Regions from separate parts of the Mycolicibacterium sp. P4_G11 genome, predicted to be linked through region 3. Evidence: predicted binding sites of a transcription regulator. Region 3 holds the regulator's gene; each other region holds the start of a gene.
The links. The regulator LexA, encoded in region 3, represses DNA repair genes until DNA is damaged. The targets are predictions, from matches to a motif close to CGAACANNTGTTCG.
Positions count from the first base shown of each region.

Region 1: the regulator LexA is predicted to act here: its motif matches at 1,884-1,897, upstream of AC1U2B_RS05335 (HNH endonuclease signature motif containing protein).
Region 2: the regulator LexA is predicted to act here: its motif matches at 1,736-1,749, upstream of AC1U2B_RS20155 (error-prone DNA polymerase).

Region 1 is NZ_JBFUJW010000002.1:312,330-315,601, reverse strand. It holds gene AC1U2B_RS05345 (SDR family oxidoreductase) at 1-681, opposite strand, end outside; gene AC1U2B_RS05340 (DEDDh family exonuclease) at 793-1,791, shown strand; gene AC1U2B_RS05335 (HNH endonuclease signature motif containing protein) at 1,901-3,272, shown strand, end outside.
Region 2 is NZ_JBFUJW010000009.1:67,282-70,553, forward strand. It holds gene AC1U2B_RS20135 (GNAT family N-acetyltransferase) at 1-142, shown strand, start outside; gene AC1U2B_RS20140 (histone-like nucleoid-structuring protein Lsr2) at 284-661, shown strand; gene AC1U2B_RS20145 (nitroreductase/quinone reductase family protein) at 776-1,204, shown strand; gene AC1U2B_RS20150 (BlaI/MecI/CopY family transcriptional regulator) at 1,227-1,655, opposite strand; gene AC1U2B_RS20155 (error-prone DNA polymerase) at 1,764-3,272, shown strand, end outside.
Region 3 is NZ_JBFUJW010000001.1:582,898-586,169, reverse strand. It holds gene nrdR (transcriptional regulator NrdR) at 1-279, opposite strand, end outside; gene AC1U2B_RS02835 (LysM peptidoglycan-binding domain-containing protein) at 391-864, opposite strand; gene lexA (transcriptional repressor LexA) at 1,116-1,805, shown strand; gene AC1U2B_RS02825 (LGFP repeat-containing protein) at 1,872-3,272, opposite strand, start outside.

The DNA.
Region 1 (3,272 bases), on a different contig from region 3:
AGCGCCCGTCAGCATGGTGCCGTCGGCGAACTGCTTCATGGTGGCCAGGCTGGCCGAGTCGCTGGCGCTGGTCAGCGAGGGGCCGAGCACCAGGCCCGGATGGATGGTGACCAGGTCCCAGCGGTCCTGCGCCTTCTGGTACCGCCAGGCCTCTTGCTCGGCCACGGTCTTGGAGTACGAGTACGGCTGGTGGTCGACGCTGCTGGTGGTGTTCCACTGGTCCTCGGTGAAGACGCCGCCGGGCACGTCGCGTGATTCGCGGGCGTCGCCGTAGATGGCCACCACGCTGCTGGTCAGCACCACGCGCTTGACGCTCTCGGTGCGGTTTACCGAATCCAGCACGTTGCGGGTGCCTTCCAATGCGGGGCGCACGAGCGCCTCCTGCGCGTCGGTGACGCCCTGCAGCAGGAACGGCGACGCGGTGTGCATGACGAGCTCACAGCCCGCCATGGCCTCGTCGAAGCTGCCGCTATCGAGCAGGTCCGCCTTGAACAGCTTGAGCTTGCCGGGGTGGTCCGCCGACAGCTTGTGCAGGTGCTCCAGGCCGGTTGGCTTCTGCGGATTGCGCACCGTGCCATGCACGGTGTGGCCGGCTTCGAGGAGGTAGCGGACGATCCAGCTGCCGATGTACCCGCTGGCGCCCGTGACGAGTACCGGTGCGCCCGGGTCGATCGTGGTCATGCCCGTGACGATAACTCGGCCACCTCGTTGAGGGAGAGCATCGCCTGATTCGGGCGGCGACACGCTGCGGTGCCCGCCGAATCTGTCAGGGGGCCGTGCCATCCTTGCCACGTGGACGAAACCAACCTCGGCTGGGGCCGACCGGCCACCGAGCCGGGCGCGGGTTGGGCTGTCGTCGACGTCGAGACGTCGGGTTTCGATCCCGGGCACGCCCGCGTCATCAGCGTCGCGGCGCTGGCCTTGGGGGACGACGGGAACGTCGAGCACTCGTTCAGCAGCCTGCTCAATCCGGGCGTCGATCCCGGCCCCACACACGTGCACGGGCTGACCCCCGAGATGCTGGCCGGCCAGCCGACCTTCGGTGAGGTCGTCGGCGATCTGGCCGCCGTGCTGTCCGGCCGCACCCTGGTCGCCCACAATGCCGGCTTCGACTACGCCTTCCTGGCTGCCGAATGCGAGCGCGTCGGCGCCGTGCTGCCCGTCGACAACGTCATGTGCACCGTCGAGCTGACACGCCGCCTCAACCTGGGCACCGAGAACCTGCGTTTGGAGACCCTGGCGACGCACTACGGCGCGACGCAGATCCGCCCGCACGATGCCCTGGACGACGCCATGGTGCTGGCCCAAATCCTCAAGCCGGCTCTGGCCGCCGCGCGCGAGCACCGGCGTTGGCTGCCGATCCGCAACGTGGGCCGTAAGCGCTGGCCCAGCGGCGCCATCACCCACGACGAACTGCGGCCGCTGAAGGTCCTGGCGTCCCGGCTCCCGTGCGCCTATGCCAACCCCGGCCGGTTCGTGCCGGGACAGCCGCTGGTGCAGGGCATGCGAGTGGCGCTGTCGGGCGAGATGCTGCGCACTCACGAAGAAGCGATCGAGCGCATCGTGCACGCCGGACTGTCCTACTCCGACAGTGTCGATGCGCAGACCTCGCTGGTCATCTGCAACGACCCGGCGCCCGCGCAGGGCAAGGGCTACCAGGCCAGGGAGCTCGGCGTGCCGCTCGTCTCCGACGCGGACTTCATGGCGCTGCTCGGCCATGTGGTCGGCGGGTCGGACGTCGAGGAATTCGTCGACCGGACACCGGCCGGCGACCAGTTCATGTTGTTTTAGCGGTCACTCGCCTAAAAACTTTGGTCACTTTGTTTGCGCTGGTCACAGTAGGTAACTAGCGCCACATTTCCCGCAGTTTCCTGTCGGCGTCTCGAACTAATGTTCGAGTATGAGCATCGGCACGGCCACCCTCGTGGAGGAGGTCTACGCGGACCTCGACACGGCACAGGCCGGTGCCGCCGCGGTGGACTACACGACCTTGTCGGTGCCGGAGTTGTTGGCGTTGCAGTCGCACCGTGAACGTCTGGCGTGCGCGGCGGCCGCGGTCGATCACGCCATCGTGGCGGCGTTGCAAGCCCAGACCACCGCCCGCGAGATCGGGGCGAAAAACTGGGCCGAGGCCCTGCGCTTCCGGGACCGGCTCAGCAGCGAGGAGGCCCGCCGCCGGGTGCGGCACACCGAACTGCTGGGGCCGCGCTGGTCCCTGACCGGGGAGCTATTGCCGCCGCTGCGCCCGCATGTCGCTGCCGCCGTCGCCGAGGGCGCGATCAATGCTGATCATGTTGATGTCATCGAGTCGTTCTTCACGAAGCTGCCCACCTGGGCGGCACTGACCAGAGTCGACGATGCTGAGCAGGCGTTGGTGGCCGCGGCCCGCAATCTCACCCCTGAATCGCTGCGGTCGGTGGTCCGGCGCAAGCTCTACGAGTTGGATCAGGACGGCCCCGAACCCGACGACCGGGAACCGGACTGTGATCGCGACCGGGCGCTGGTGTTGTCCAAACAGCGACCCGACGGCAGCAGCGAGTTGCGTGGTGTCCTGACCCCGACCGCCCGCGCCGTCTACGAAGCGTTGATGGTCAAATACGCCGCGCCCGGCATGTGCAACCCCGCCGACCCGCAGCCCTGCACCTCCGGGACACCCACCCAAGAGCAGATCGACAATGATCAGCGCACCGCCGCGCAGCGTCAGCATGATGCCTGGGAAACCATCGGCCTGCTGCTGCTGTCCACCGATCTGGGTGAGCACAACGGTTTCCCGGTCACCATCGCGGCGAACTGCACCCTCGAGCAGCTCGAACAACGGGCCGGGGTCGCCGTGACGCACACCGGCAGCCAGCTCCCCGTCAAGGACCTGCTCAACCTGGCCGCCCACACCGGGGCGTCCTGCTACCTCACCGTCTTCGACAACCATGGTGATGTGCCGTTGTATTTGGGTCGGGCGCGGCGCACCGCCACCACCGGACAACGCCTGGCCCTGTTCACCCGGGATCTGAGCTGCACCCGCCCCGAGTGCACTGTCCCGGCCGCGGGCTGTCAGGCCCACCACATTCCCGGATGGACCCGCGACGGTCAGACCGACGTCACCACCATGGCCCTGGCCTGTGGCTGCGACAACCGCCTGGAAGACACCACCGGCTGGACCACCACCATGAAAAACGGCCGCCCCCACTGGACCCCACCACCACTGCTGGATGTCGGCCAACCAAGAACCAACCAATACTGGCACCCAACGCTGTACCCACCCGAGGGTGGAAGCG
Region 2 (3,272 bases), on a different contig from region 3:
CGGTGCCTGCTACCTCGGCGGGGTGAGTCTGCAGGCGCTGGCGAACGCGGGGTTCGTCGAAGAGTTCACTCCGGGGTCGGTGCATCGGACCGCGGTCGCGTTCGGCTGGCCCGTCGCCCCTGGGGTGCCCGACGACTTCTGAGGTTCATCTTCGGGTTCGGGCTTATAGCACTTGCTCAGCTGAAATGAAAGAGGCGAAAGCGCGTAGCCGGTCTTGTGATGCTCCGCTAGCTTGTCTTGGCAGGTGTTGCATGGTGTGCGGTTTGCGGAGGTGAATGCTCCAGTGGCGAAACGGTATTCGACTCTGTGGACCGACGATTTGGACGGTTCTGTGGCAGCGACGACGCTCGAGTTCTCCTTCGATGGGGTCGCTTATGCGATTGATCTGTCCGAGGCGAACGCACTGCGTATGCGTAGCTGTTTCGAGCCGTACATCCGGGCGGCGAGCAAGGCCAGCCGTTCCGGCGAACGAACGATCTCGCTCGTGGAACAGCCGCCGTTCGAAAGGCCGCAAACGCACGCCCGGCGAGCGCGTGAGTGGCTGCGGTTGAACGGCCATGAGGTCGGTAGCCGTGGGCGCCTTCCACAAGAATTGCTGCAGCGATATGAGTCGGCCCGTGACGGGGTGCAGCAGATGAGCGTCCAGGCCCGGCTCGGCTGATCCGCGGGTCTGTGGCTGAGCGGCAATCATCGATTGACGTATACCGATCGGTCTACTATGTTGACCTAGAGGTCACCAATCAGGTGGTCGGGTGCTTCGACTACGGAGACGGTCATGACGAATGCCAACCCGGACAAGACGTTGCGAAAGTTCCGCAGAGAACGGGCGATCGGCCGCTATCTGCTCAACCCCGCTGTGCAGGGGTTGAGCAGACTCGGCGTGCGCACCGCGTTGGCCACGGAACTGGAGACCATCGGTCGTAAGACCGGGCAGCTGCGTCGCGTCCCTGTTTCGGTGCAGTTCGACAACGAGGGCGCATGGGTGATCTGCCAGCACGGTACCCGGTCCGGTTGGGGCAGCAATATCGCGAACAATCCGAATATCCGTGTGCGGCAGGGAGATCGGTGGCGCAGCGGGGTCGCGGAATTCAGGCCGGACGACGACGTCGTCGCGCGCGCTCGGAAATTCGGCCGGGTTGGGGCCGGGGTGGTGAAGGCGCTGGAAACCACTCCGGTGTCAGTCCGGATCGACTTCACCGACTGAGCGGATTCGAACGCCGCTCCGGTCAGGCGGTGAGTCGGGGCGCCAAACGCACTGCGGGACGATCGGTTTCGGAAGCGCGCGGGTCCACCGTGGCCAGGGCCCGGCGCAGTACATCGATCTCGTCGGCCGCGACCTGCGTGACGAAGTGCACCAGCGCCGCGTGCCTGTCGCTCTGATCGGAAGCCTGGCCGAGCGCGTCGACCATGAGGCCCGCCACCAGCTGATCTCGGCTGTGTGATGCGACGTAGCGGTGTGCACGATCATGGCGCAGTTGCCGGACCACGCCCTTACCTGCGAGCCTGCGCAGCACCGTCATGACGGTCGTGTACGCGAGCTTGCGTTCCGCGCAGATGGCTTGATGGACCTCGCGAACGGTCTGCGGCGCGTCCGCGCCCCAGAGGTGATCCATCACCTCGCGTTCCAGATTGCCCAAGTGCCTCAGCCTGGTCATCTTCTGTCCCTCTCCGACGCCTCGGAGATCTAGTCGCACGAGAGCCGGCGGAGTTCCCGCGGATTTCCACATCTGGCATTCGAACAAAGTTTCGAATATCCTGATCTGGTGGGTTGGCACAACGGGCCGCCGAGCTGGGCGGAGATGCAGCGGGTGCTCGAGGGCAAGCCGCGGGTGGCTGGTGCATCCCCGGAATCGCCGGCCGACGGCGGCGACAGCCCGGCCTGGTCGCGCAAACGCGGTGACTATCAACCGGTGGACCGCCCGGCTCGGCCGGGAACGTCGGTGCCGTACGCCGAGTTGCACGCCCATTCCGCGTACAGCTTCCTCGATGGCGCCAGCACGCCGGAGGAACTGGTGGAGGAGGCCGTCCGGCTGGATCTGCGGGCCATCGCATTGACCGACCACGATGGGCTCTACGGCGTCGTGCGATTTGCCGAGGCCGCCAAGGAACTCGACATGGCAACGGTTTTCGGGGCTGAACTCTCGCTCAGCAACACTCCCCGCACCGAGTTGCCCGACCCACCCGGTCCGCATCTACTGGTCCTGGCACGCGGCCCCGAGGGGTACCGGCGGCTGTCCCGGGAATTGGCCCGGGCTCATCTGGCCGGCGGCGAGAAGGGGGTGCTCAGTTATGACCTGGACACCCTCACCGAGGCCGCCGGCGGGCATTGGCAGATCCTCACCGGCTGCCGTAAAGGCCATGTGCGCCAAGCCTTGTCGACGGGAGGGGCGGAGGCCGCGGACAAGGCGCTGGCTGATCTGGTGGCCCGGTTCGGCGCGGACCGGGTGACTGTCGAACTGACCCACCACGGGCACCCACTCGACGACGAACGCAATGCCACGTTGGCCGCGCTGGCGCCGCGGTTCGGCCTCGACGTCATCGCCTCGACCGCCGCGCATTTCGCCGCACCGTCGAGGGGGCAGCTGGCGATGGCGATGGGGGCGATCCGGGCCCGCAACTCGATGGACGAGGCCGAAGGCTGGCTGGCCCCGCTGGGCGGGTCGCACCTGCGGTCCGGGGCGGAGATGGCACGGCTGTTCGCCCACCACCCGGGTGCGGTCACGAGCGCTGCCGAGCTGGGGGAGCAGTGTGCATTCGAATTACGTTTGATCGCACCGAAACTGCCACCGTTCGACGTGCCGGAAGGGCACACCGAGATCAGTTGGCTGCGGGAGTTGGTGGCGGACGGGACGGCTCGTCGCTACGGCTGGAAGCCGGATGCAGAGCGGGAGAAGGCGTACCGGCAGATCGAGCATGAGCTCAAGATCATCGAGCAGCTGGAGTTCCCGGGCTACTTCCTGGTGGTGCACAGCATCACCGAGTTCTGCCGGGACAGCGACATCCTGTGCCAGGGCCGTGGGTCGGCGGCGAACTCGGCAGTCTGTTACGCCCTGGGAATCACCAATGTCGACCCGGTGGCCAACGAGCTGTTGTTCGAGCGGTTTCTGTCCCCGGCGCGCGATGGCCCGCCGGACATCGACATCGACATCGAATCGGACCTGCGCGAGAACGTCATCCAGTTCGTCTACCAGAAGTACGGCCGGGACTACGCCGCGCAGGTGGCCAACGTCATCACCTACCGCGGCCGCAGCTCGGTGCGGGACATGGCGCGG
Region 3 (3,272 bases):
CCGCACCGCATCTTCGACCTTCTGCGCCAGTTGGTTCAGGGCATCGTCGTCGACCTGCCGACCCTGGCAGGCGCGCCGCACACCCTTGATCACCTTGTCCCGGCTGAACGGCTCGGTGACGCCGCTTCGTTTGACCACCGCGACCACGGCGGTCTCGACCGTGGTGAACCGGCGACCGCATTCCGGGCATGACCGGCGACGCCGAATCGCCTGCCCTTCATCAGCTTCTCGTGAATCGACCACACGCGAGTTCGGATGCCGGCAGAACGGACAGTGCATCACCGCTCCTTCGCCGCACCGACAATCGACCGTTTCGAACGGTCTCGAGCCTACCCGTGCCGCTCGGGCGCGGCCGGGCGCCGTGCCGATCAGGGTGCGCACGGGCTGACCTCAGCCGACCGGGGCGATCAGCGTCTGCCCGGCGTCCAGGGCGACCGAGGGCAGCTTGTTCAGTTCCTTGATGCGGTCGACGACGGCACTGACGGGCGCGTCGGGAGCCACCCGCCGGGCGACCTGCTGAATCGACTCACCGGTCTGCACCCGGACCACGGCGAGCTGCGCGGGCACCGATGCCGTCGATGCGGTCGGCTGGACAGCCTCCCCGAACTGCGCCACCAGGCCCAGCCACACCGTGATCCCCGCCGCGACCAGGGCCAGGATCACCGTGGTCAGCGGGGTGATCGGGTTGCTCCGATGCGAGGCGCGGGAGGTCAGCACGCCGGTACCGCGGTGCCGGAACGCCGCACCCGAGGGACGGGAACCGGCCGGCCGCAGCCGGGCCTGGCGGTGCCGATTCACATCTGCGCGCCGAGGCACGGCACGGACGACGACGTCGGTCGGGTATTCGCGGGTGATGGTGGTCATGTCGGTTCCTCTCGGGAGTTCGTACATAGGTTCGATAGCTCGTATGTTCGACTATATCGCCCAAACGTTCGAACGGTAGAACATGTGATCGAACTGTTGCGAACGATACGACCACCCACCGACAAGTTGCGTTCCGCTACTTCGGCCCCGCTTTCGCCACGTCACGACCAGATCTCGGGCGCGACACGCCGACCGACCCGATCTCGAACACATGTTTGATGAATCGTGTGCACTGGGCTAGATTCGTCCCTATGAGCGACAGCACCGAAACCCCGGACGCCCAGCCAGGCGGACGGTCCAGCAGCCTCACCGAACGTCAACGGACCATCCTCGACGTCATCCGCACCTCGGTGACCACGCGCGGCTACCCGCCCAGCATCCGGGAGATCGGCGACGCGGTCGGCCTGACCTCCACTTCCTCGGTGGCTCACCAACTGCGCACGCTGGAGAAGAAGGGCTATCTCCGGCGCGACCCGAACCGCCCGCGCGCCGTGGATGTCCGGGGCACCGACGAGACGAACGGCGCCACCGTCACCACCGATGTCGCCGGTTCGGACGCGCTGCCCGAACCGACCTTCGTCCCGGTGCTCGGCCGGATCGCGGCCGGCGGTCCGATCCTCGCCGAAGAGGCCGTCGAAGACGTCTTCCCGCTGCCCCGTGAACTCGTGGGCGAAGGCTCGTTGTTCCTGCTGAAGGTGGTCGGCGAGTCCATGATCGATGCCGCGATCTGCGATGGCGACTGGGTCGTCGTGCGGCAGCAGAACGTGGCCGACAACGGCGACATCGTGGCGGCGATGATCGACGGCGAAGCCACCGTGAAGACCTTCAAGCGCACCAAGGGCCAGGTGTGGCTGATGCCGCACAACCCGGCGTTCGATCCGATCCCGGGCAACGACGCGGTCGTCCTCGGCAAGGTCGTGACCGTCATCCGCAAGATCTGACGCCTGCCAGACCTATAGGTGAGCCCCGCTGCAGTCGCTCGCAGCGGGGCTCAGCCGTCGGTGCCGTCAGCCTCGGACGAATCCGTTGGTGACCGCGAATTCCTCACTGGCGAACCAGATTTCGACGTCGGCTTCGTCGTATCCGGGAGAGCCCGGCACCCAGTACAGACCTGACTTGGTGTTGGCCTTGATGCCATAACCGTCGGGCGGCTCCGCACCGGTCGCGACGCGGAACGACATCTGCGCGGTCTCGGGCTCTTCCGCCCCCAGCGCATGGTGCCGGCCACTGGCCGGACCGGCCGCCGCGGCGTCCTCCGCAGCCCTGTCGTCGGTAAGCGTGTCGTCCGCGGACGGCTCGGCCAAAGGTTCGTCTGCCGGCTCAGGTTCGAGTACCTGTTCCTCGGGCTCGTCGGCTTGCTCTTCGGCAGCCGGCGCAGCCCACACGCGGTCGCCGGGGTTCCGAGGCCGAAGGCCCGCGAAGCCCGCCAGCCCGGCCGCCGTCAGGCCCGCCGCCGCGCCACCACGACGCAATGCGTCCGGAAGCTGCACCGAGACCGTGGGCTCGTCGGCGGGCTCGTCGTCGCCGTGCGCCTCAGGCTCCGCCACCTCGTGGACCTCGTCAGCCGGCACGTCTTCGGGGGTCTCGACCTCTTCGGCGACCTCTGCCTCTGCAGCGGTCTCGGGCTCGCCCTCGGACACCTCGTCCGCAGGCTGCTCAGCCGTGAAATCGGGGTACACCGTCGGCGCGGTGTCGATGACATCCGGGTTGCTCTGGAAGGCCGGGCCGCCGTGCGGATTGTCGAACTGCTGGTCCTCGGCCGCGAATTCGTCGGCGTACTCCCCCTCGTCGGCCGGGGCGTACTCGCTGTCGACACCGCCGTCCGCGTACTGCGGGTCGCCGTACTCCCCGTCGCCGAACTCGTGGTCGTCGTAGTCGTACGCGTCTTGCTCGTCGAAGGCTTCCTGACCGGCGCGACGCCGACGCCGCAGCAGCGTCGCGATGACGATGCCGACCACCACCAGCAACAGCGGGATGATCGCCAGCAGCCACCACCAGTGGAACTGGTACCACTTGCCGGGCTGCTCGGACTGCGCGCTCACGCCGCCCGGCACGTCGGCGCTGGGCACCTGTAGACCGCTCAACTGCGACGCCAGCTCCGCCGGTTCAGTGCTGAACGACCGGCTGGACTTGTTCCACGAGATCGAGCCGCCCGTGAACTTCTGGCTGACGACGTCGCCGCTGACGGTTTGGTCGGCGGTCGGCGCGCCGAGCTTGCCGGCCGCACCGCCCAGCTTGTCCCACGCGGCGTTCACAGCGCCGCGGACGACGAAGGCGCCGTGGTCGGGCGTCCAGAAGATCGTCGGGTTGTCCGCGGCGGCGAACGTCGCGATCCGGCTCTTCGGCGATACGCCGCCGTCGGTCTCGTTGCTCGCCGGGAATCCGAGGTCGCCCTGCGGCCCACCGGC